2 regions of the Aeribacillus sp. FSL K6-2848 genome follow, and region 1 is predicted to be linked to the other one. Evidence: a T-box and tRNA genes for the amino acid it is inferred to sense, from the RefSeq annotation. Region 1 holds a T-box; the other holds one or more tRNA genes.
What was found. The T-box of region 1 lies ahead of ileS (isoleucine--tRNA ligase). A T-box ahead of a tRNA ligase gene usually reads a tRNA of that ligase, here a tRNA-Ile.

Region 1 (11,942 bases):
AACAGATTCCATTCGAAGATGTGTTTTCTCATGAAGAAGAAATGGATATTTCTTTGATCACCGTTTCTTCGCTTCGGCTCGATGCTGTTCTAGCAAATGTTTATCACCAATCTCGGCAAAAAATAAAATCGCTTATTGAAAATAGTCTTGTCAAAGTCAATTGGAAAATTGTTGAGGATGCTCATTTTGAAATTGCGGAAGATGATGTGTTATCTGTCCGAGGATTCGGAAGAAGCAAAGTTTTGGCAATTGAAGGGAAAACAAGAAAAGATAAGTGGCGCATTAAGATCGGAATACAAAAATAATATTACAAATGGAAAGATTTTTGCCCATTCTGTCGAAAAATCGTTTATAATTGGATTAGTGTTTTGCGAAAAACATACATATGGAGGTGGAATTTGTGCCTTTAACCCCGCTGGATATTCATAACAAGGAATTTACAAAAGGCTTTCGCGGCTATGATGAAGATGAAGTAAATGAGTTTTTAGATCAAGTGATTAAAGATTATGAAATGGTCATCCGCGAAAAGAAAGAATTGGAATTAAAGGTGAAGGAATTAACCGAGAAGCTGAATCACTTTACAAATATAGAAGAAACGTTAAATAAATCGATTTTAGTTGCGCAGGAAGCTGCGGAAGATGTGAAAAGAAACGCTCAAAAGGAAGCGAAGCTGATCATTAAAGAAGCGGAAAAAAATGCTGACAGAATCATCAATGAAGCACTTGCTAAATCGCATAAAATTGCAATGGAAATCGAAGAGATGAAAAAGCAGTCAAAAGTATTCCGCACCCGTTTTCAAATGCTCATCGAAGCACAGCTTGATCTGCTAAAAAATGATGATTGGGATCACTTAATGGAATACAATGTCGAGCCAATCTTAGGAGAAGAAGCGGAAGAACCGAAAGTATAACTTGACTTTTTTGTTCGTGATTTCATATAATACGAAAATAAAACGGAATATGACAAAACAATGAGAGGGACAGTAGTCCTTTCAAGCCCTTTATGACAGCGAACCGGGGACGGTGGAAGCCCGGGTAAAGGCGAAAGGATGAACATCACCCTTGAGTCCATAGCTGAAACATGCTAGTAGGCTGTGGCGGCCAAGTCCGTTATGTTTATGAGTGGATGTGCATGATTTGTGCGCATCTAAAAGGGTGGTACCGCGAGATTCCTCCTCGTCCCTTAGGGATGAGGAGTTTTTTTATTTTAGTGAACAAATATTATGTGGAGGAATGGGAATGGATTATAAAGAGACGCTACGAATGCCGAAAACAGACTTTCCAATGAGAGGAAACCTTCCGAAAAAAGAACCTGAGATCCAGAAAAAATGGGAAGAGATGGATATTTATGAAAAAGTGCAGGAGCGCACGAAAGGACGGCCTCTTTTCATATTACATGATGGTCCTCCGTTCGCAAACGGGGATATTCATATGGGGCATGCCTTAAACAAAATTTTAAAAGACATTATTGTCCGTTATAAATCCATGAGCGGATATTGCGCACCGTATGTTCCAGGATGGGATACGCACGGTCTGCCAATTGAAACAGCACTTTTGAAGAAACAAAAAATCAATCGAAAAGAGATGGATGTCGCGCAATTTCGAAAACATTGCGAGCAATATGCATGGGAGCAAATTGAGCGCCAGCGCGTGCAATTTAAACGCCTTGGAATTCGAGGCGACTGGAAAAATCCATATGTCACCTTGAAACCAGAATATGAAGCCCAGCAAATTCGCGTCTTTGGAGAAATGGCAAAAAAGGGATATATTTATAAAGGCTTGAAGCCGGTTTATTGGTCTCCATCGAGCGAATCTGCCTTGGCAGAGGCGGAAATTGAATATTATGACAAACGCTCGCCTTCTATTTATGTTGCATTTGAAATAAAGGACGGAAAAAATATATTAACAGATGGAGAAAAAATCGTCATTTGGACGACTACTCCGTGGACTATCCCTGCAAACTTAGGAATTGCTGTTCATCCTGATTTGGAATATTCTGTAGTGAAGGTTGGAGCTGACAAGTTTGTGATCGCATCTGCCCTGCTCGAAGAAGTGGCAAAAGAGCTGGACTGGACAGAATATGAAGTAGTGAAATCGTTTAAAGGCAAAGAGCTGGAATATGTGGTTGCGAAACACCCGTTCTATGACCGCGATTCATTAGTGATCCTTGGCGAACATGTAACGACCGACGCTGGTACAGGATGCGTCCATACAGCGCCAGGCCATGGGGAAGACGATTTTGTCGTCGGACAAAAATATAACCTAGGCGTATTATGTCCTGTCGACGAAAGAGGGTACATGACAGAAGAAGCTCCAGGGTTCGAAGGATTGTTTTATGATGACGCAAATAAAAAAATAACGGAAAAATTAGAAGAAGTAGGGGCATTGCTAAAGCTTTCATTTATTACACACTCCTATCCACATGACTGGCGGACAAAGAAACCAACGATTTTCAGAGCAACAGCGCAATGGTTTGCGTCCATTAAAGATTTTCGAGACGAATTGCTGCAAGCAATTAAAGAAACGAAATGGATCCCTAATTGGGGAGAAATTCGCATTCATAACATGATCCGCGATCGAAGCGATTGGTGTATTTCCCGTCAGCGGGCATGGGGCGTGCCAATTCCAGTGTTTTATGGTGAAAATGGGGAGCCGATCATAACAGATGAAACGATTGAACATGTGGCAAAACTGTTCCGCGAGCACGGCTCGAATGTTTGGTTTGAACGCGAAGCAAAAGACCTGCTTCCAGAAGGATTTACACACCCTTCAAGCCCGAACGGCATTTTTACAAAAGAAACAGACATTATGGACGTTTGGTTCGATTCAGGCTCTTCTCATCAAGCAGTTTTAGTTGAACGGGAAGATTTGCAGCGTCCTGCTGATCTTTATTTAGAAGGCTCTGACCAATATCGCGGCTGGTTTAATTCATCGCTGTCTACAGCAGTTGCTGTCACCGGAAAAGCTCCATATAAAGGCGTTTTAAGCCATGGATTTGCGCTGGACGGCGAAGGACGGAAAATGAGCAAATCGCTAGGAAATGTTGTTGTTCCTGCCAAAGTGACGGAACAGTTTGGAGCAGATATTCTTCGTCTATGGGTAGCATCAGTTGATTATCAATCGGACGTTCGCGTCTCTGATGCAATCTTAAAACAAGTATCTGAAGTATATCGGAAAATTCGCAACACGTACCGTTTCTTGTTAGGAAATTTGTTTGATTTTGATCCAAATCAGCATCGTGTTTCTGTAGAAAAATTAAGAGAAGTGGATCGCTATATTCTCATTAAACTGAATAAACTAATTGCCAAAGTGCGAAAAGCATATGAAGAATATGATTTTGCATCCATCTATCATGACGTTCACAATTTCTGTACGATTGAGCTAAGCTCATTTTATCTTGATTTTGCAAAAGACATTCTGTATATTGAGGCTGCTGACAGCCATAATCGACGTTCTATCCAAACGGTTTTATATGAAGCGCTTCTTGCTCTTGTAAAGCTGATGACACCGATTTTGCCGCATACAACAGAAGAAGTATGGGGACATATTGAATCAGTTGAAGAAAAGAGCGTACAGCTTGTCGATATGCCGGAAGCTGTAGAGATTGAAGGCAGCAAAGAGATTGAAGCGAAATGGGATCAGTTTATGTCAGTTCGCGATGATGTATTAAAGGCCCTGGAAATTGCCCGAAATGAAAAAGTGATCGGCAAATCGTTAAATGCTGCTCTCATCCTTTATCCGAACGAAGAAATAAAAGAATTGTTCAATTCAATACAAGAGGACTTAAAACAGCTGTTTATTGTTTCCCAGTTAGAAATTGCCGGTGATTACAAAGATGCTCCGGAAGAAGCGCAAACATTTGATAGCATCAAAATAATTGTGAAGCAAGCGGATGGTGAGACTTGTGAAAGATGTTGGGTTGTTTCAACAGATATAGGCACTGATCAAGACCATCCGACATTGTGCAAAAGATGTGCAAGCATTGTGAAAGATCACTACAGCCATCTAGCATAGTTTTATCAGCTCCCTGTGCAAACAGGGAGTTTTTTCATTTAGCAATGCTTCCTCATAAAGAAGTGTCATAAAAAGAACGATCTTTCATTGAAATCCGTCATAGTCAATTGGAAAAGTTTTCTCGGATGCTTTTTCAAAAATGAATACTTTGCTCAAAATTGAAAGAAGAATTCAGCTTTTAGCTTTTAAAGTGTGAATCATTTCCAAGCCGCTATTTACGTGTGTGGAAAAACTTGAATGTGATAGGAGGCAGTACGGCGGTTACAATATAAATACAAAACAGACGAGGGGGTTTTAATAATGAATCCGCTCGATCAAATCAAAGACGAATTAACGTTAATGAAGGACGAACTCAATGCGCGGCTCGCCAAAAGTCAATTGGATGACCCGATTTTTATCCGGGATGTAAAAAATGAGCTCAACGATGTTGAGCTTGCATTGGAAAAAATGGAATATGGACTTTATGGCATATGTGAAGAAACATTGCAAAAATTGCCGCTCGAACAATTGGCACAAATTCCGACAGCCAGAACGATTCATGATTTTCTCAATATGAAATCATATTTAAAAAAAACACTAGAATATCATTAAGAAGTGAAGTGAACAAGCTTCACTTTTTTGCTTGTTCCCCTTCTTTACTGTTTGTCAAAAAATGTGCTAAAATTTGATGGAAACTTGCCAGTGAGTGGGGGAACACAGTGTGCTTAAATATTTGATTGCATTATTTGTCATCGCTCTCGACCAATGGACAAAATGGCTGATCGTAAAAAATATGGAAATTGGCGAAAGCATTGAAATTATCAACGGATTTTTATACATAACGTCTCACCGCAATAAAGGAGCGGCTTGGGGAATATTACAGAACCAGATGGTGTTCTTTTATATTATTACCATTATTGTTGTCGTAGCGATTATTTATTATATGCAAAAATATGCGAAACAAAATGCAATGCTGGGGGTTGCTCTCAGCTTAATGCTCGGCGGAGCGATTGGGAATTTTATTGACCGCCTTTACCGTAAAGAGGTGGTGGACTTTATTCATACATATATTTTCGGCTATAATTTTCCAATTTTTAATATTGCCGATTCGTCTTTAACAATTGGTGTTATTTTACTTTTCATATATTTTTTGTTTTTTGAAGAAAAGAAGCAAAAGGAGTAGAAAATGGAGCAATTTACTTTTGTTGTGACGGAAAAAGAGGAACATGAACGAATAGATAAATTTTTGTCCAATAAAAATGAGAATTGGTCAAGAACGTCGGTCCAAAATTGGATCAAGGACGGGATTGTTTCAGTAAATGAAAAATCGGTGAAGGCCAATTACAAGTGCCAAACGGGTGATGTTATCACTGTATCTGTTCCAGAACCGGAAGAGCTGGATGTCAAGCCTGAGCCGATGGAGCTTGATATATACTATGAGGATGAAGATGTCATCGTTGTCAATAAACCGCGCGGGATGGTCGTTCATCCAGCGCCGGGACACACTTCAGGAACGCTTGTGAACGGTCTTTTATATCATTGCAAAGATTTGTCCGGCATTAACGGAGTCCTTCGCCCGGGAATTGTTCACCGGATTGATAAAGACACTTCAGGTTTATTAATGGTCGCCAAAAATGACTACGCTCATGAATCATTAGCAAATCAATTAATGGAAAAGAGAGTTGAAAGGAGATATAAGGCGATTGTACACGGGGTAATTCCGCACGACCATGCCACAATTGATGCTCCGATCGGAAGGGATCCAAAGGATCGGCAAAAAATGACGGTGACAAAAACAAACAGTAAAGAAGCTGTCACCCATTTTCATGTGCTGGAACGATTTTCGGATTTTACATATATAGAATGCAGGCTGGAAACCGGGAGAACGCATCAAATCCGCGTGCATATGAAATATATCGGTTTTCCGCTAGCTGGCGATCCAAAATATGGACCGAAAAAAACACTTCCAATTCGTGGACAGGCACTTCATGCAGGCGTACTCGGTTTTGAGCATCCAAGAACAAAAGAGTTTTTGAAGTTTGAAGCACCGCTTCCGGAAGAATTCGAAAAGATTTTGCAAATGTTACGAAATGATCGTTGACAATTACGAGCTGCTCTGTCATAATACGTTTAGACAAAACAGCATCCTTTAACTGCAGTCCCGTGAGGCTGAGAAGGAATCGTATGGCAATAGGTGAGCTATGCACAAAACCTCTCATCCTCAGGATGAGAGGTTTTTTTAACCGAAATTTGAGGTGATGAGCATGCCGGAAAAAGCGGTTGTGTTAGATGAGCAGGCGATCAGAAGGGCGCTAACTAGAATAGCCCACGAAATTATCGAACACAATAAAGGGATAGACAATTGTGTTTTGGTCGGAATCAAGACAAGGGGAATTTATCTTGCCAAACGTCTTGCAAAAAGAATAGAGGACATTGAAGGAAAAGAGATACCTGTCGGCAACCTTGACATTACCTTTTACCGGGATGATTTAACACAAAAAACAGAAAGCGGCGAACCGCTCGTTAAAGGTTCAGATATCCCGATCGATATTAACAATCGAAAAGTCATTTTAGTGGACGATGTCCTTTACACGGGAAGAACAGTACGGGCAGCGATGGATGCCATTGTTGACTACGGCAGGCCAGCGCAAATCCAGCTCGCTGTACTTGTTGACCGCGGCCATCGCGAACTACCGATCCGAGCGGATTATGTCGGAAAAAACATACCTACTTCAAAATCAGAAAAAATTGTTGTACAGCTTTTGGAAGTAGATGAAAAAGAAAAAGTATCCATTTATGAAAATGAATAGATGTCCCTTTTAATAGCAGTCCCGTGAGGCTGCAAAGGGGTCCGAAAGGTGTATACGCTATTTGTATGCACTTTGGCAAAAACCTCTTTGTGCCTCATCGGCCAAAGAGGTTTTTTTATGCAAATTCCATAAGGAGGAAAAAAACATGAAACAAAATATTATACTAGATGTTCATGATAAACCTGATTTTATCACATGGCTCGCCCTAAGCTTCCAACATTTATTTGCCATGTTTGGAGCAACGATTCTCGTACCGTTTTTAGTCAAAATTGATCCTTCTGTTGCCTTGATTTCCAGCGGTCTCGGCACACTCGCATTTATTTTGATCACAAAAGGAAAAGTGCCGGCATATGTCGGCTCCTCCTTTGCCTTCATCACACCGTTAATTGCGGCTAAAGCTGCCGGCGGTGTAGGAGCGGCGATGATCGGCAGCTTTTTGGCAGGTTTAGTTTACGGAGTTGTCGCACTTATCATCAAACAGACAGGATATAAATGGATTATGAAATTACTTCCAACTGTTGTCGTCGGTCCAGTAATTATGGTAATCGGACTTGGCCTTGCATCAACAGCTGTGAGTATGGCCATGAACGATCCTAAAGGACATTACAGCTTGCTTCACTTTTCAGCAGGTCTTGTTACGCTTCTGATCACCATTATAACAATGGCATTTTTTAAAGGATTTTTTAACCTAATCCCTGTATTAATCGGAATTTTCGGCGGATATGTATACTCGCTTATAATCGGCATTGTCGACTTTCAAAAAGTGGCGGAAGCCAAATGGTTTCAGCTCCCGAACTTTATCATTCCATTTGTTGATTATACACCTCACATTACATCTGAAATCATTCTGCTGATGGTTCCAGTCGCAGTGGTGACATTATCCGAGCATATCGGTCACCAAATGCTGCTAAGCCAAGTAATCGGAAAAGATTTAATCAAAGACCCTGGACTTGCCCGTTCCATTCTCGGCGACGGAGCGGCAACCATGATTGCATCTCTTATCGGTGGACCGCCGAACACGACATATGGCGAAAATATCGGCGTATTGGCGATTACAAGAATTTACAGCGTTTATGTCATTGCCGGTGCAGCTCTATTCGCAATCTTGTTTGGCTTTATTGGAAAAATATCAGCCTTGATCAGTTCGATTCCAACTCCAGTAATGGGAGGCGTTTCAATACTTCTCTTCGGGATCATCGCATCTTCAGGATTAAGAATGATGATTGAGCATAAAGTTGATCTGAACGAAAAAAGAAACTTAATTATCACTTCCGTCATCTTAGTAATAGGAATTGGCGAAGCAATGATTAAGTTCGGTGAAAGCTTCGAATTACACGGAATGGCATTAGCTGCAATCATTGGCGTCATTTTAAACTTTGTGCTCCCAGGAAAAAAAGAAGAACATATTTTTGACACAAATGAAGAAGATTCTGTAGCGTAGCAATCACCTTTTAAAAAAGTCCAGAGAGGCTTTCAAGGGTGTGTGAGACAAATCAAGCTTCGCCATTTGCTTACACCCTGTCATGCCTTGGCAGGGTATTTTTTTTAAAATTCAAACGTCAATCGCTTTTATTTAAAGGAAAGGGGAAGAAAGCGATGAAACATTTAGTGACCATGAGCACGCTGTCAACTGAAGAGATTATTGCCATTTTGGATGAAGCGGAACACTTTAAAATGGGAAAACGATGGAAAGTCGGAGAACAAACATTTATCGCCAACTTGTTTTTTGAGCCGAGTACGAGGACGAGGTTTAGTTTTGAAGCTGCTGAAAAAAAACTTGGACTTGACATTTTAAATGTGGATGGAGCTTCTTCAAGCATTCAAAAAGGAGAATCGTTGTACGATACTGTAAAAACTTTAGAATCAATCGGTGTCGAGGCAGTCGTGATCCGTCATCCGCAGGATCGGTATTTTGACGAGCTGATCGGCCGTGTCCAAGTATCCATATTAAATGCTGGCGATGGGTGCGGACACCATCCAACGCAATGTTTGCTCGATTTGATGACAATTCGTGAAGAGTTTGGGAGTTTTAACGGATTGACGGTTTCCATCATCGGTGACATTCGCCACAGCCGTGTAGCAAGATCTGATGCAGAAGTGCTGACAAGGCTCGGGGCAACCGTATTGTTCTCTGGACCTGAAAAATTTCGGGACGACACCAATCCATACGGTACATACGTATCGATCAATGAAGCAATCGAAATGTCAGATGTTGTGATGCTCTTAAGAATCCAGCATGAACGCCACAGCGAAAAATGGACAGCTGATCAATATTTGGAGCAGTACGGATTGACAAAGGAACGGGAAAAAATGATGAAGGACCATGCGATTATTATGCACCCTGCACCGGTCAACAGAGGAGTTGAAATCGACGGAGATTTAGTAGAGTGCAGCCGATCGCGAATTTTTAAACAGATGGAAAACGGTGTATTTGTCCGCATGGCAGTTATAAAACAGGCGATTGAAAGTAAAGCACAAGGGGGAGAGAAGAAACATGTCCATTCTATTTAAAAATGCGCAATTGTTAACAGAGGAAGGCGAATTGACAAAACGGGATGTTCTTGTGGAAAACGGAATAGTCAAACAAATATCGGAAGAGATAGCTGATGGAGCGGGAGACGTGATCGATTGCAACGGAAAGCTTCTTTCCCATGGATTCATCGATCTTCACGTTCATCTGCGTGAACCGGGTGGAGAAGCGAAAGAGACGATTGCCACCGGCACGCTGGCTGCAGCGAAGGGCGGCTTTACAACCGTTGCCTCCATGCCTAATACGAAGCCGCCTATTGATACGAAAGAAAAAATGATCAATTTACAAAAGCGAATTAAAGAAACAGCAAAGGTTCGCGTTCTTCCTTATGCAGCGATCACACTTGGGCAAAGCGGAAGCGAATTAACGGATTTTGATGCATTAAAAGAGGAAGGTGCTTTTGCCTTTACGGACGATGGCGTAGGTGTCCAGTCGGCCGGCATGATGTTTCAGGCAATGAAAAAAGCGGCGGAGAAAGGATATTCAATTGTCGCGCATTGTGAAGACAATACCCTTATCAACGGCGGATCCTTCCATGATGGAGTTTTTGCAAAAAATCACGGTATATCCGGCATTCCATCTGTATGTGAGTCCGTTCAAATTGCAAGAGATGTTCTGCTGGCAGAAGCTAGCGGCTGCCATTACCACGTGTGCCATATTAGTTCAAAAGAATCTGTCAGAGCCGTCAGAGACGCCAAAAAAGCAGGCATCCGCGTGACATGCGAAGTGACCCCGCATCATCTTCTTTTATGTGATGAAGATATTCCGGAGCTTAATCCGAACTTTAAAATGAATCCGCCGCTTAGAGGCAGAGAAGACAAGAAAGCATTAATCGAAGGGCTGTTGGATGGAACAATCGATTTTATTGCTACGGATCATGCGCCTCATACGATGGAGGAGAAATCTTTAGAGGTCGATAAGGCGCCGTTTGGGATCGTCGGGTTGGAAACTGCCTTTCCTCTTTTGTACACATATTTTGTCGAACGGGGCATTTTTACATTGAAACAACTTGTTGATTGGCTGACGGTAAAGCCTGCTAGAGCTTTTAACTTGGATATGGGGGAATTAAAAGAAGGCATTTCTGCAGATTTGACGCTCATTGATTTACAGGAAGAAAAAAGAATAGATGCCTCAACATTTGCATCAAAAGGAAAAAATACGCCGTTTAACGGCTGGCTTGCAAAAGGCTGGCCTGTTTTAACAATGGTGGACGGCAAAATCGTTTGGAAAAGGGGAGAGTAATATGAAACGGCAATTAGTGCTTGAAAACGGCGATGTTTTCATCGGCGATGGCTTTGGAAGCGATCGTGACATCATCGGAGAGGTTGTGTTCACAACCGGAATGACAGGCTATCAAGAAACACTTTCAGATCCTTCATATTGCGGACAAATCGTAACGTTTACTTATCCATTGATCGGCAATTACGGCATCAACCGCGACGATTTTGAGACGATCCGCCCGTTCGTGAACGGGATGATTGTGAAGGAAGCCTGTGAAGCACCCTCCAACTGGAGAAGTTTATATTCAATCAATGATTTTCTCATAGAAAACGATATTCCTGGCATCAGTGGAATCGATACAAGAAGGCTGACTAGAATTATCCGCAACTACGGAACGTTAAAAGGTGCAATCTGTTCAGCTGAGGCGGATCCAAAGCAAGTGGCTGAGAAATTAAGAGAAACGGAGCTGCCGCGCAATCAGGTGGAAATTGTATCGACGAAAAGACCATATCAAAGTCCAGGAAGAGGAAAAAGAGTGGTTGTTGTAGATTTTGGCATGAAGCATGGAATCTTAAGAGAATTAAACAGCCGAAATTGCGACTCGATCGTCGTTCCATATGATACATCTGCGGAGGAAATATTGCGATTGAAGCCTGACGGCGTTTTGCTTACAAACGGACCTGGAGATCCGCAAAACGTTCCAGAAGCAATTGAAATGCTGCGCGATCTTATCGGGAAAACCCCTATCTTTGGAATATGTTTAGGGCATCAGCTGCTCGCTTTAGCATGCGGTGCGAAAACAGAAAAATTAAAATTCGGCCACCGCGGCTCAAACCATCCAGTGAAGGATTTAAAAACTGGGAAAGTGTATATGACTTCCCAAAATCACGGCTATGCTGTAAGCATCGAATCCATTAGGAATACAGAGCTTGAAGTAACACATGTTGCACTGAACGACGGAACAGTTGAAGGATTGAGACATCGCGTGCATCCTGCTTTCGCTGTTCAATACCATCCGGAAGCATCGCCGGGACCTGAGGATGCCAATCCATTGTTTAATCAATTTATCGAGCTGATGGAAAAGACTGCTCAAAGGGGGAATCTCAATGCCTAAGCGGAAAGATATTCAGAAAATTTTAGTTATCGGATCAGGACCGATTATTATCGGACAAGCGGCGGAGTTTGACTATTCGGGAACACAGGCGTGCTTAGCATTGAAAGAGGAAGGATATGAGGTTGTTCTTGTCAACTCGAACCCAGCGACAATTATGACGGATACGGAAATTGCCGACAAAGTGTATATGGAGCCGCTCACTCCGAGCTTTGTTGCCAAAATCATCCGCAAGGAAAGGCCGGATGCGATCCTGCCGACTCTCGGCGGACAGACTG
Region 2 (11,942 bases), 310 kb from region 1:
AAGATAATCCGTTTGAATCGTTTTCAGTTGTTTGGTGAGTTGGGATTTTTTAGAGCGAAGTTCTTTTTTTCTTTCTTTGTCTTCTTCCTGTTTATAATCTTTTTCCAAAGCTTCTATTCTCTCAGAAAGTTGTGCCGATGATTTTTCTAATTCTTCTTCTAATTGTTCTTCTTTTAATTCCTCCAAGGCGATTTGGTGCGCTTCTTGTAGAAACGATTGAATTTTGGCTCGTAGTTTCTGATCATATTTTTCTACGGATTTTCGCCATACAAACGTATATTTGTTGGCATTCGCTTCTATTTTCGTACCATCCACAAAAATATGGTCGAGGTCGATAAGTCCTTGTTCTACTAGTTGAAGGACAAATTGTTCAAATACAGAATCCATCATGTTTGACATACGAACACTACGAAAATCATTTATTGTGCGATGGTCAGGGGTTTGCAATCCCGCCAACCACATCATCGGAAGATTTTCTTTCACCATTTGCGCTATTTTCCGACTTGAATAAACATTTTGAGTGTACGCATATAAAATCACTTTCAATAACATTTTAGGGTGATAGGGTGCACGACCCCCACCAACATAATGAGTATACAACACTTCATCCGGAATCGATTCCACCATTTCATCCACTAAACGGGCGACATGATTTTCAGGAATATACATTTCGATATCTAAAATGCTCATGACTTGACGATTGCAATAAGGTTGGAAAACTAGTTTTTTGCGTTTCTTATTCTTTTGAACCTCTATTTTTTGAATACCCTCTAGAGTCATTTCTAATTGCGTGTTATAATTTTCTTGAATAGTCATTTGATTATTCATAAGAAATCGTCCTTTCTGTAGAATGTTTTTTGGTCAATTTCATTCTATAAAAAAGGACGATTTTTTTGTACCCTAAAAACAGAAAAAAGGGCTGAGCCCAAGGTCGATTCAATCGACTTTTCGGACAGCCCCTTTAATCATTTAAAGCATAATGGCGGCCTTTAACTAAATATAAAACATTTTCCGCGATATTCGTTGCATGGTCAGCAGTACGTTCAATAAATCTTGCTACAAGAGAGAGCTGGGTAATTTGATTCATATACTCTAAGTTCTCAGGAATAATTTGCAAAAGCTCCTTAATTGCTTCACCATATAAATCATCTACTTCATCGTCTATTTCGGCTATTTTTCTTGCTAATGCAACATCTTCCTCATGGTAAGCTTTCAGCGATAAAGACAGCATTTCCGATGCCAGCTTGTGCATTTTTGTGATTTGTTCAAGCGGTTTTATAAGCGGTTCATTTCCAATTCGAATTGCTGATTTTGCGATGTTGACTGCGTTATCTGCCATTCGTTCGATATCAGCAGCTATTTTAATGGAAACAATGATTCTTCTTAGATCAATCGCAACGGGCTGCTGCTTTGCAATTAAAAGAATTGCAAAGTCATTAATTTCCTCTTCGAGCTGATCGACATTCACATCTTGCTCTAATACTTCAATAGCCAAATCGATATCCTGCTTTTCTAATGCGCGGATTGATTTGCCTAATGCAACTTCCGTCAAACTGCCGATTTCAATTAACTTGGTGTGTAACGTGTTCAAGTCAAGTTCGAATTTTTCTCTCATTTTTTTTCCTCCAACATGAACCGTGTTATTCAAAACAATTATTATCCGAAGCGTCCTGTAATATAATCTTCCGTCCGCTTATCTGACGGATTAGAAAAGATTTGGTCGGTTTCGCCAAATTCGATAACTTCTCCGTTTAAGAAAAAGGCAGTTTTATCAGATATACGTGCAGCTTGCTGCATGTTATGCGTTACAATAATAATGCTGTAATCTTTCTTTAATTCTTGAACCAATTCCTCAATTTTCAACGTAGAAATCGGATCAAGCGCTGACGTTGGTTCGTCCATCAAAATCACATCAGGTTCAATTGCTAAACAACGCGCAATACATAAACGCTGCTGTTGTCCTCCTGACAGGCCATACGCGTTTTCCTTCAACCGATCTTTTACTTCATCCCATATAGCCGCGCCTCTTAAACTTTTTTCGACGATTTCATCCAATATTTTTTTATCACGGATGCCGTGTATTCTCGGTCCATACGCAATATTGTCATAAATAGATTTCGGAAACGGGTTCGGCTTTTGGAAAACCATGCCGACTTGAGTGCGCAGTTCTTCAACACGATAAGATTTATCAAATATATTTTTTCCGCGATATAATATTTCACCGTTGATTCGAACGGATGGAATCAGCTCGACCATTCGATTCAATGTTTTGATATAAGTCGACTTTCCGCACCCAGAAGGACCGATGATTGCAGTTACTTCATTTTCATAAATGTCTAAATCAATGTTTTTTAGAGCTTGATCATCACCGTACCATAAATTTAAGCCGTTCGTTTTATAGACAATTTTCTTTTCATTCTTGTCTTCGCTATTTTGTTCATAAACAATTTCTTGTTCTTTTTTCAGTTCAGTTTTTTTCAATTCAGTAATTGCCAAAATAAAAACCTCCTTCATCCTTTTAGGAAAACCCATTTAATAACGCTTTTGAAATTTGTTTCGAATCAACACCGCAACCGAATTCATTACTATTAAGAAAATAAACAACACAATGATTCCGGCAGCTGCTACATTTTGAAATTCTGCTTGAGGTCGCGACGCCCAATTGTAAATTTGAATCGGCATAACCGTATAGGAGCTTAATAAATTCTCTGGTAAATAGTTAACAAATACAAATGCACCCGCCACAAGAAGAGGGGCTGTTTCTCCAATAGCTCGTGAAAAAGCTAAAATGCTTCCGGTAAGAATTCCAGGAATTGCAGCTGGAAGAACAATTCGATAAATTGTTTGCCATTTCGTTGCTCCCATTCCATAAGAAGCTTCACGTAACTCTTTCGGAACCGAACGGATCGCTTCTTGTGCCGCCACGACAATAACTGGCAATATTAATAAACTCATCGTTAAACCGCCTGCCAAAATGCTTCTGCCTAAATCCATTCCCCGAACAAATACTGTAAGCCCCAACAAACCAAAAACAATAGATGGGACACCCGCCAAATTCGAAATATTCGCCTGAATAAAATTTGTAAGTTTATTTTTTTTCGCATATTCCTCTAAATAGATAGCTGTTCCTACACCAAGCAGGAGGGAAATTGGAATGACCACTCCCATAACCCAAATTGAGCCGACCAGGGCTGCTTTTATTCCTGATGCAGAAGCTCTTCTTGAGGCAAAATTTTGGAAAAACTCCGGTGTTACATAACTAATTCCTTGAGTGAATATTCGGTATAACAGAATAGCAAGGACTACTAAAGCGAAGATGGTAGATACAAAAAACAGTGTTTGAAAAAAACGATTTTTCATGGCCCTTTTGCCCATCATTTTTCGAACAACCGTTTGATCAATGTACTTCATGTTAATATTCCTCCCTGAATCGGCGCGAGATAAATTGAGCTAATAAATTCATCAGCATTGTAAAGACAAAAAGCGTGGCCCCGACAGCATAAATGCTGTAATAGATTGTTGTTCCGTATCCCGCATCGCCCGTGCTGACTTGAACGATATAAGCCGTCATCGTTTGAATAGATTCAGTTGGATCAAACGTTAATTTTGGAGTGGCTCCTCCAGCCAATGTGACAATCATTGTTTCGCCAATCGCACGGGAAATTCCTAGTACGAACGAGGCAACGACTCCCGATGTGGCAGCAGGAAGTACTACTTTTAAAGCCACCTCAAATTTTGTCGCACCTAAAGCAAGTGCGCCTTCTCGAATGGAATTCGGAACAGAGCTCATCGCATCTTCTGAAAGGGAAGCAATCATCGGAATAATCATAATTCCAACAACAATGCCCGGGCTTAATGCATTGAAAAAGCCAATATCAGGGATCAATTTTTGCAAGAGAGGAGTAACAAACGTCAGAGCAAAAAAACCATATACAATAGTTGGAATTCCTGCCAAAACCTCTAAAATCGGTTTGATAATCCTTCTTGTCCGATCTGACGCATACTCACTCAAAAAAATAGCAGATGCAAGACCGACTGGAAGCGCAACAATCATGGCAATAACCGTTACTAAAAGCGTGCCAGAAACAAGAGCCATGATTCCATATGAGGCATCATCTTTTAAAAACGGATACCATTCTTTTTCAGTGATAAATTCAAAAAAAGAAACTCGTGAAAAAAACATGATTGTTTCTGTAGCAAGAGTAGCAATGATTCCGATAGTTGTTAAGATGGAAATAGCTGCTGCAACAAATAAAACGGCTGGGACCATTTTTTCCATAAAATCGCGCGTGGATTTTTTTGTTTTTTTCTCTTTGATCATTTCCCGAACCGATTTTCCTGCAGATAAAGCCATCATGAAAACCCCTTTCATGCCCATAGGAAGATGAGAAGCAAGGATGCTTCTCATCCAACCAGTCTATTTATTTTTATTTTAAACCTTCAAGCGTTTTTAACTGTTCATCATATTGCTCTTGCGGAAGTTTTACATAGCCAACTTCCTCTGCCAATTGCCCAGCGTTTTCCAAGGCAAACTTCACGTATTCATACACTTGCGGCTTTTCTTTTAATGATTTGTTGTTCACATAAAAGAATAACGGACGGGAAAGCGGTTCATAAGTTCCTTTTTCAATCGTTTCATTTGTCGGCTCGACTGCTTCCCCTTTAGAGTTTACAATCGGTACAACTTTCAACTGGTCTTTATTTTCTAAATAGTATGCATAGCCGAAATAACCTATTGCATTTTTATCGTTAGCGACTCCTTTTACAAGTACGTTATCGTCTTCGGACAATGTCGCATCTTTTACAATCGGCTCACCGCCTAAAACAACTTCATCAAAATAATCATACGTACCGGAATCTGTACCAGGCGAGAAGTATTTAATTTTTTCATCCGGCCACTCAGGGTTGATGTCAGACCATTTTTTCGGCTCGCCTTTCCAAATTTTTGCTAAATCTTCGATCGTAAGTTTATCGACCCAGTCATTTTCTTTGTTTACAACAACGGATAAACCGTCAAAAGCAATTTTGAATTCTGTATATTCAATACCATTTTCTTCAGCAACTTTTTTCTCTTCGTCTTTAATTGGGCGAGATGCGTTAGAAATATCAGTTTCACCAGCTGTAAATTTTTCAAAGCCTCCGCCTGTTCCTGAAATTCCAATTGGAGCTTTTACATCAGGATGTTCTGCAGCAAATTCTTCAGAAACAGCTTCCATTATCGGACCAACAGTTGATGATCCATCAATAGCGATTTCACCTTCTAATTTTTGCTCGCTTGATCCGCTTTCTGAAGATGATTGCTGTCCGGAGTTTGAACCATTTGTGTTTGCATCATCCGAATTACCGCAGGCTGCTGTAAAAGCTAATACAGAACTGATCATAATGGATGACGCCAAAAATTTAAAATTTTTCATTCGGTTACTTCCCCCTATTATTTCGTGATCTCATCTTACGTATATAAGATTAACTTTCAAGTATTAAACAAGTTTTAATAGAATGTAAAGCTTTTGTAAAGCTTGTTTTTTGTGTGTATAAAGAACAGCTGATGCTGCGTAAACGGCATTCCGCATTTATTTTATCCCTTCTCTCCATCCGCTAGATTTGGCCTGTGTATGCGCTTTTCTTGTTTTAACGGGCGGTTGCTTTCTTTCAGCCTAATTTGTTTAACAAACAGATATATGAACGCATGGCCTGAACCTATTAAGAGCAATAAAAAAGGAATGGTTTTTGTTTCATTTGTCAAAGCAACTGTAAAAATAAAAAAGAGGATCGATAGGATTCTTCCTGCATTTAAAAAAATTTCTCGAACAACAATATATTCGATCCTTGCTTGCGCAATATTCCACCCTTTTCCAATCACATCATACGTGATCGAAGAGTACGGAACAAGCAAAATTGGATAGGCAATTCCGATTGCAATAGCATATATTAACAATCTTTCATAGGAAATTTGAAATAAAATGAGAAACAAGGAAAAGTATAGCATAAGCCCGCCGGCTAGAATAGCTTTTTTCCTCATTTTTTTCGTGATCCACCGAGAAGCCACAATATAAGTGAAAAAGGCTACGAAAGAATTTAGAAAACTAAATGTACCTAAAGCCATCTCACTTTTGGTCACGATGTATACAAACACATTAATGAAAAATGTAAATGTTCCTTCACGCAATCCTTGAAACACATGAGCGTTTGTAATTAATCTCCAATTTTTGTTTCTTTTTCTTTCTTGAATGATTTTCAATAAAATGTAATCTCCGTGAGCTTTTCTAGACGTAAAAAAGAAGCTCAACATGACAGCAACAGTAAATAACATTAACGAAACTGCAAAAATCACTTTATACCCAATAGTATTTGTAAGTCTTGAAATAATCAGACCGGCTAACATCGGTCCAACCATCCCTGAAAGGGAAGTTAATATCCCAAGAAAGCCATTAAAAAAGTCCCGTGTTTCCGGTTCAGTAATTTCAAATGTCAACACATTAAAGGCTAGCCAATAAAAACCGTAGCCGATGCCAATGATTGCACCTAACAAATACATGTAGTTGACAGCTTGATCTTTTAAAACTAAAACGGTTAGAAAAAATGCGGCTAAAAAGGACACTCCTAGGCGAAGTACAACGACTCGATCAATTTTTTTGGATACTTTCCCAGCAATAATGAAAGCAAGCGGCTGAAAAATGACAATAAATAAATTGTATAATCCTAAATCAATCAATTCCCCTGACTGTTTCCATAAATAAACATTTACGAACGTATTCGAAAGTGCAATGCTTAATGAATAAAAACCGCCGATCATCAACAGCAGCATGAAATCATGGTCTGTTTTTCTTGATCCAATCCATTTTTTGACGTTTATCATATAAAACTCCCCTTTACTTGCTACTACTATTTTTCCTAGCTAAAGGGGAGTTATGTATAAAGAAAGGTGTTTTCGTTACCTTTCAGTGATCAGACTCAAAAAAAATGCACAGAAACCGCTGAAACGCGAATTATGTCAGTCATTTCCAAAAAATAGTAGAGTAGAAAACTGATTTCAAGGGGCTGTCCAGAAAGTCAAATCCGTTTGTGTCGTCCCATAGGCTTGACCAGTTTGGATTTTTCTGTGTTGATTTCAAGGTCTAGTTTCTCCACCAGTTGCCTGTCAGCTACCGAGCGTCCTGGCATTTACTCGAGTTGGATTTGCACCAACTAGCAGATAACAGCTTAGCTGGGCGCGCCAAATAAAAAAAGGCTGAGATTCGAATATCTCAGCCTCTTATAACAGTTTATTTTGCAGCGCTGTAGCGTTTTGCCACTTCGTCCCAATTCACAACATTCCAAAACGCTGCAATATATTCAGGACGACGGTTTTGGTATTTTAAGTAATAAGCATGCTCCCAAACATCAAGACCTAAAATTGGAGTTTTCCCTTCCATAAGAGGATTGTCTTGGTTTGGAGTGCTTGTAATTTCAAGCTCGCCGTTGTTTACAACCAACCATGCCCAGCCGGAGCCAAAACGACCAGCAGCAGCTTTAGCAAATTCTTCTTTAAAAGCTTCAAAACTTCCAAATTTTTTGTTAATTGCTTCTGCTAATTCTCCAGTTGGCTCGCCGCCTCCATTCGGTGAGAGGATGGTCCAGAACAAGCTGTGATTTGCATGCCCTCCGCCATTATTTCGAACAGCTGTACGAACAGATTCAGGAACAGCGTCTAAATTAGAGATTAAGTCTTCTACACTTTTAGATAAAAGTTCAGTTTGACCTTCCAAAGCAGCGTTCAAGTTCGTCACATATGTGTTATGATGTTTTGTGTGGTGAATCGTCATTGTTTCTTTGTCAATATGAGGTTCCAATGCATCATAGTCGTATGGCAATTTAGGTAATTCATAAGCCATAATGAATCTCCTCCTTAATGATTAATATGTACTAAATGCTTTCTTCCTTGAAGCTTTCATATTCAGATTACCAAACTTATTAAAATGATGCAATTAATGTGCAATTAAAAAAGCGGTTACATTATTCGACTAATTTTATGGACCCTGCAGGATTCGAACCTGCGACCGGACGGTTATGAGCCGTCTGCTCTAACCAGCTGAGCTAAGGGTCCTTTTTCAAACACATAAGTAAATTATCACTAAATAGCTATTGAAGTCAATGGCTAATTTAGAATATTGTATAAAGAAAATGAATGATCATCAACAGCTGAATCAGCCCTTTTGCTACTGTGCTCGCCAACAACCCCAATAAAGAACCGACTCCAACCTTTACAGCCTCGCTAAATGTTTTGCGGTGTACGAGAAGCTCTGCCGCAACAGCCCCTAAAAAAGGTCCTAAAATAATGCCAACAAACGGGATGATAAATGGCCCGGCAATTAAACCAATCGTACTTCCCCATCCGGCTGCTTTACTTCCACCAAACCGTTTAACTCCTACCATATTTGCCAAATAATCCGATAGGAATAAAAGAATGATGAACATACTTTCAACAACCCAAAATGAAATGGTTAACTGGCTGAAGCTAAAACAAATCCCATAGATAAAAAAGGCTGCTACAATCAATAACGCTGACGGTAAAATGGGGAAAAGCAGCCCGACAAAAGATAAGATAAAAAGAGCAATGATCAAAATCCAAATGATTACATCCATTTGCTTATCCTCCTAGAAATTAGAAATCAATGAACAATTTAATCCACTTGAAACGATTATTGACGGTATCCTAAAACAGCTTCCGCAATATTCACCGAGTGGTCGCCAATTCGTTCTAAGTTGCTGATAATATCTACATATACTATTCCGCCTTGTCCGGTACAAATCCCTTCATTAATGCGGATAATATGTTTTTTGCGTAAAGTGCGTTCCATTCTATCGATTTTTTCTTCAGATTTCAATACTTTTTTTGCTAATACAACATCGTTATCATCTAAAGCGTCGATCGCATCCTTCACATTTTGCAAGGTAATTTCAAACATTTCCAATAAATCTTCCAATGCCTGCTCAGTAATGGTGACTTTATTATTATTTTTATAATCAATAAGCTCCACTATATTTTCAAAATGGTCGCCGATTCGTTCAATATCTCGAACAGTATCCATTAAAATGGAATGTCGGCGTGAATCATTTTGCGACATATCTTTTCCAGAAATCAATACGAGATAATCTGTTATTTTCCTATCTAAATTATTGATCGCCTCTTCAAGCTGCATCGCCATTTGTGCGTGCTTCTGCTGATTTGTCATCAAAAATTGTCTCGTTTCCTCTAACCCTAATGATGCATATTGACCCATCCGAAGCACTTCTTCCTTCGCTTGCCCTAAAGCAATGGTTGGTGACTGTTCAATAAAAATTGGATCCAAATGCTTCGCTTTATACTCTATCGCTAAATCTTCACCAGGTATAACTTTTGTGACAAGCAGTGCAAGTGCACCGATGAACGGCGCTTGAACGATCGTATTGACAACATTAAATATTCCATGAGCAAAGGCAATGGTCATTTCAGGATTTAAATACAAATGGGCTTGTAATGATTCGATAAAATATTTGAAAATTGGTAAAATAATTAGAAAAATTGCCGTTCCGATTAAATTAAACATTACATGCGTCAAAGCAGCCCGTTTGGCAGCAATCGATGCTCCAATTGATGCCAAAACTGCTGTGATGGTTGTTCCAATATTATCACCGAATAATAAAGGCAGCGCAGCGTTGAGATCAATTAACCCTTGTGAAAACATCATTTGCAAAATCCCAATCGTCGCACTTGAACTTTGAACGATGATTGTAAAAACGGTTCCAATTACAACGCCAAGCAGCGGATTTGCACTTATGCTGACAGTCAAGTCATGAAAAATTTCTAATGATCTTAACGGCTTCATGCCGTCTCCCATCAATTCAAGCCCAAAAAACAAAGCGCCAAATCCAAAGATCACCTGCCCGATGCTGTTTATTTTTTTGTTTTTAGAAAAAAATAAAAGAACAGAACCTATAAATAAAATTGGCAAGGCATAAGCTTCGATATCGAATCCGATAATAAATGCCGTAACAGTCGTTCCGATATTTGCTCCCATGATCACGCCTATTGCTTGCTTTAAGCTCATGAAGCCGGCAGAAACGAGACCAACCGTTAAAACAGTTGTACCGCTGCTTGATTGAATTAACATTGTCACAAACATCCCAGCAAAAATACCCATAATAGGGTTTGTCGTAAACTTATCCAAAATATCTCGTAATTTATCTCCGGAGAATTTTTGCATACCTTCTCCCATACTTTTAATCGCAAATAAAAAAATTCCAATCCCGCCAAGAAATTCAAATAATATTTTTTGAACATCTACATCCACTCGTTTCACCTCCTTATTTTTCCAAATATATTAACGGTTGAATCATTTTTGAAAAAGAAACGTTTACATTTCCCATTACCAAATTCCTTCAAATCAAATTTTTTATTTTGCAATCGGTGCAGGCTCCTGCAGCTTCTATCTATAATAATGGACGAAACCGATATGCCCCGCAAATAAAATTAATTTTTAACATGTTCCTCCCACACATGTTACTTTTATATTTTAAATTTAACAAAAAAATTTTACATTTTGTTCACAATTGTTATTCTTATTGCCGAATCGCCTATATAACTTATTTTCATTATTTTTGTTTCATTGGTACAATCAAATAGAAATGTTATAAAAGGAAGTGTTTCGATCAATGAATTTATTTGTCCTCCTTTTTAAAAGCATATACTCTCCAAAAACGATCGCTCTTACTAGATTTCAAAAAATCGGCAAACCCATTCTTTATGGATTTTTATTGGCCTTTCTTGCCGCCCTGCCCAATTGCATATATTTAAACTTAGCTATTGTAAATGCTATAAACGGGCTTGACCAAACGATAAATGAAAAAATCCCTGAATTCACCATTCATAACGGAACTTTAAAATCCGAGGAAAATGCGGTTGTGAAAGCAAAGCATGATCAATATACAATTATTTTTGACCCAAAAGGAACTTTCACAAGGGATGACTTGAAATGGCAGGAAAACGTCATCGGCATCTTATCGAATGAATTTGTTTTCGTTTCCAATGGCACAATGCAGCAGCTCGAGTATAACTTTTTTCAGGAAACAGAGATAACAAAAGAGGATTTGACATCTGCCATCAAACAGCTGTCTGAAGTTGCTCCGATTATCATTCCCGTGATATCTGTCACACTATTTGCGATGTCAGCCACTTCTAAATTTGTGGAAATTACGTTTTTAGCTATTGTCGGGCTGTTGTTTAAAAAGAGGATGGGAAAAAGATTAAATTTTAAACAGCTTTGGACTATTTCAGCCTACAGCGTCACGCTTGCAACCGTGTTTTTTGCCATTATGAACTTTTTTCTCATCGATATATCCTTTGCTCTTTATATAAACTGGTTTGTACATATAACTGTTTTATATCTTGTATTAAAAGAAAGCCCGAGCCCGAAACAACCAATAAAAGCTGCATAAAAAACCCCTTAAGGCAGAATTTCCAACTCTGCCTTAAGGGGTTATTAACACTATGATTTAAACTGAAATTTGTTTGTAGTGGACTTTAGAGATTCGGACAGTTCCATTAAAGTTAGTCCAATAGCATGGGTTTCGCGAATTTGTTCCATCTGTACTTTTGCGACAGATTGCATTTGCTCTGCACTGGCAAACGTTTCTTGAGAGACTGATAAAAAATTTTCAGCAGATTGCTCCATTTTAGGGAGCCAATCATCTAAAGTATGTAAGCTGTGTCTTGTTTCAGACAATATTTCATTCACTTTTCCAATCTCATCTACTAGTTGATCAAATGAAAGCCGCGATTTACCTGCAACTTCTAAATGGTTTTGCACAAGCTCCAAAATTAGCTTAAACTGCTGATAAGCGCTCTGAGAAATATCATCCATCATTTTTACAGACTGTGCTATGTCTTCCGTCGCTTTGGATGACTGTTCAGCCAATTTTCGGAC

Region 2: it encodes a tRNA-Ile, which carries the amino acid that the T-box ahead of ileS (isoleucine--tRNA ligase) is inferred to sense. The anticodon was not compared.

Annotation. Positions count from the first base shown of each region.
Region 1 covers NZ_JBBOQQ010000001.1:2,623,140-2,635,081, reverse strand. Annotated here, with positions in the region: gene NSS70_RS12615 (YlmH family RNA-binding protein) at 1-305, shown strand, start outside; gene NSS70_RS12610 (DivIVA domain-containing protein) at 401-910, shown strand; T-box leader at 962-1,186, shown strand; gene ileS (isoleucine--tRNA ligase) at 1,239-4,013, shown strand; gene NSS70_RS12600 (hypothetical protein) at 4,314-4,604, shown strand; gene lspA (signal peptidase II) at 4,714-5,175, shown strand; gene NSS70_RS12590 (RluA family pseudouridine synthase) at 5,179-6,093, shown strand; gene pyrR (bifunctional pyr operon transcriptional regulator/uracil phosphoribosyltransferase PyrR) at 6,257-6,802, shown strand; gene NSS70_RS12580 (solute carrier family 23 protein) at 6,948-8,243, shown strand; gene NSS70_RS12575 (aspartate carbamoyltransferase catalytic subunit) at 8,399-9,313, shown strand; gene NSS70_RS12570 (dihydroorotase) at 9,297-10,574, shown strand; gene NSS70_RS12565 (carbamoyl phosphate synthase small subunit) at 10,576-11,667, shown strand; gene carB (carbamoyl-phosphate synthase large subunit) at 11,660-11,942, shown strand, end outside.
Region 2 covers NZ_JBBOQQ010000001.1:2,930,064-2,942,005, forward strand. Annotated here, with positions in the region: gene NSS70_RS14150 (IS1182 family transposase) at 1-828, opposite strand, end outside; gene phoU (phosphate signaling complex protein PhoU) at 962-1,615, opposite strand; gene pstB (phosphate ABC transporter ATP-binding protein PstB) at 1,657-2,466, opposite strand; gene pstA (phosphate ABC transporter permease PstA) at 2,533-3,411, opposite strand; gene pstC (phosphate ABC transporter permease subunit PstC) at 3,413-4,357, opposite strand; gene NSS70_RS14175 (PstS family phosphate ABC transporter substrate-binding protein) at 4,428-5,414, opposite strand; gene NSS70_RS14180 (MFS transporter) at 5,576-6,856, opposite strand; gene sodA (superoxide dismutase SodA) at 7,263-7,871, opposite strand; tRNA gene NSS70_RS14190 (tRNA-Ile) at 8,010-8,083, opposite strand; gene NSS70_RS14195 (DUF456 domain-containing protein) at 8,140-8,622, opposite strand; gene NSS70_RS14200 (Na/Pi cotransporter family protein) at 8,679-10,310, opposite strand; gene NSS70_RS14205 (DUF1189 domain-containing protein) at 10,672-11,454, shown strand; gene NSS70_RS14210 (methyl-accepting chemotaxis protein) at 11,505-11,942, opposite strand, start outside.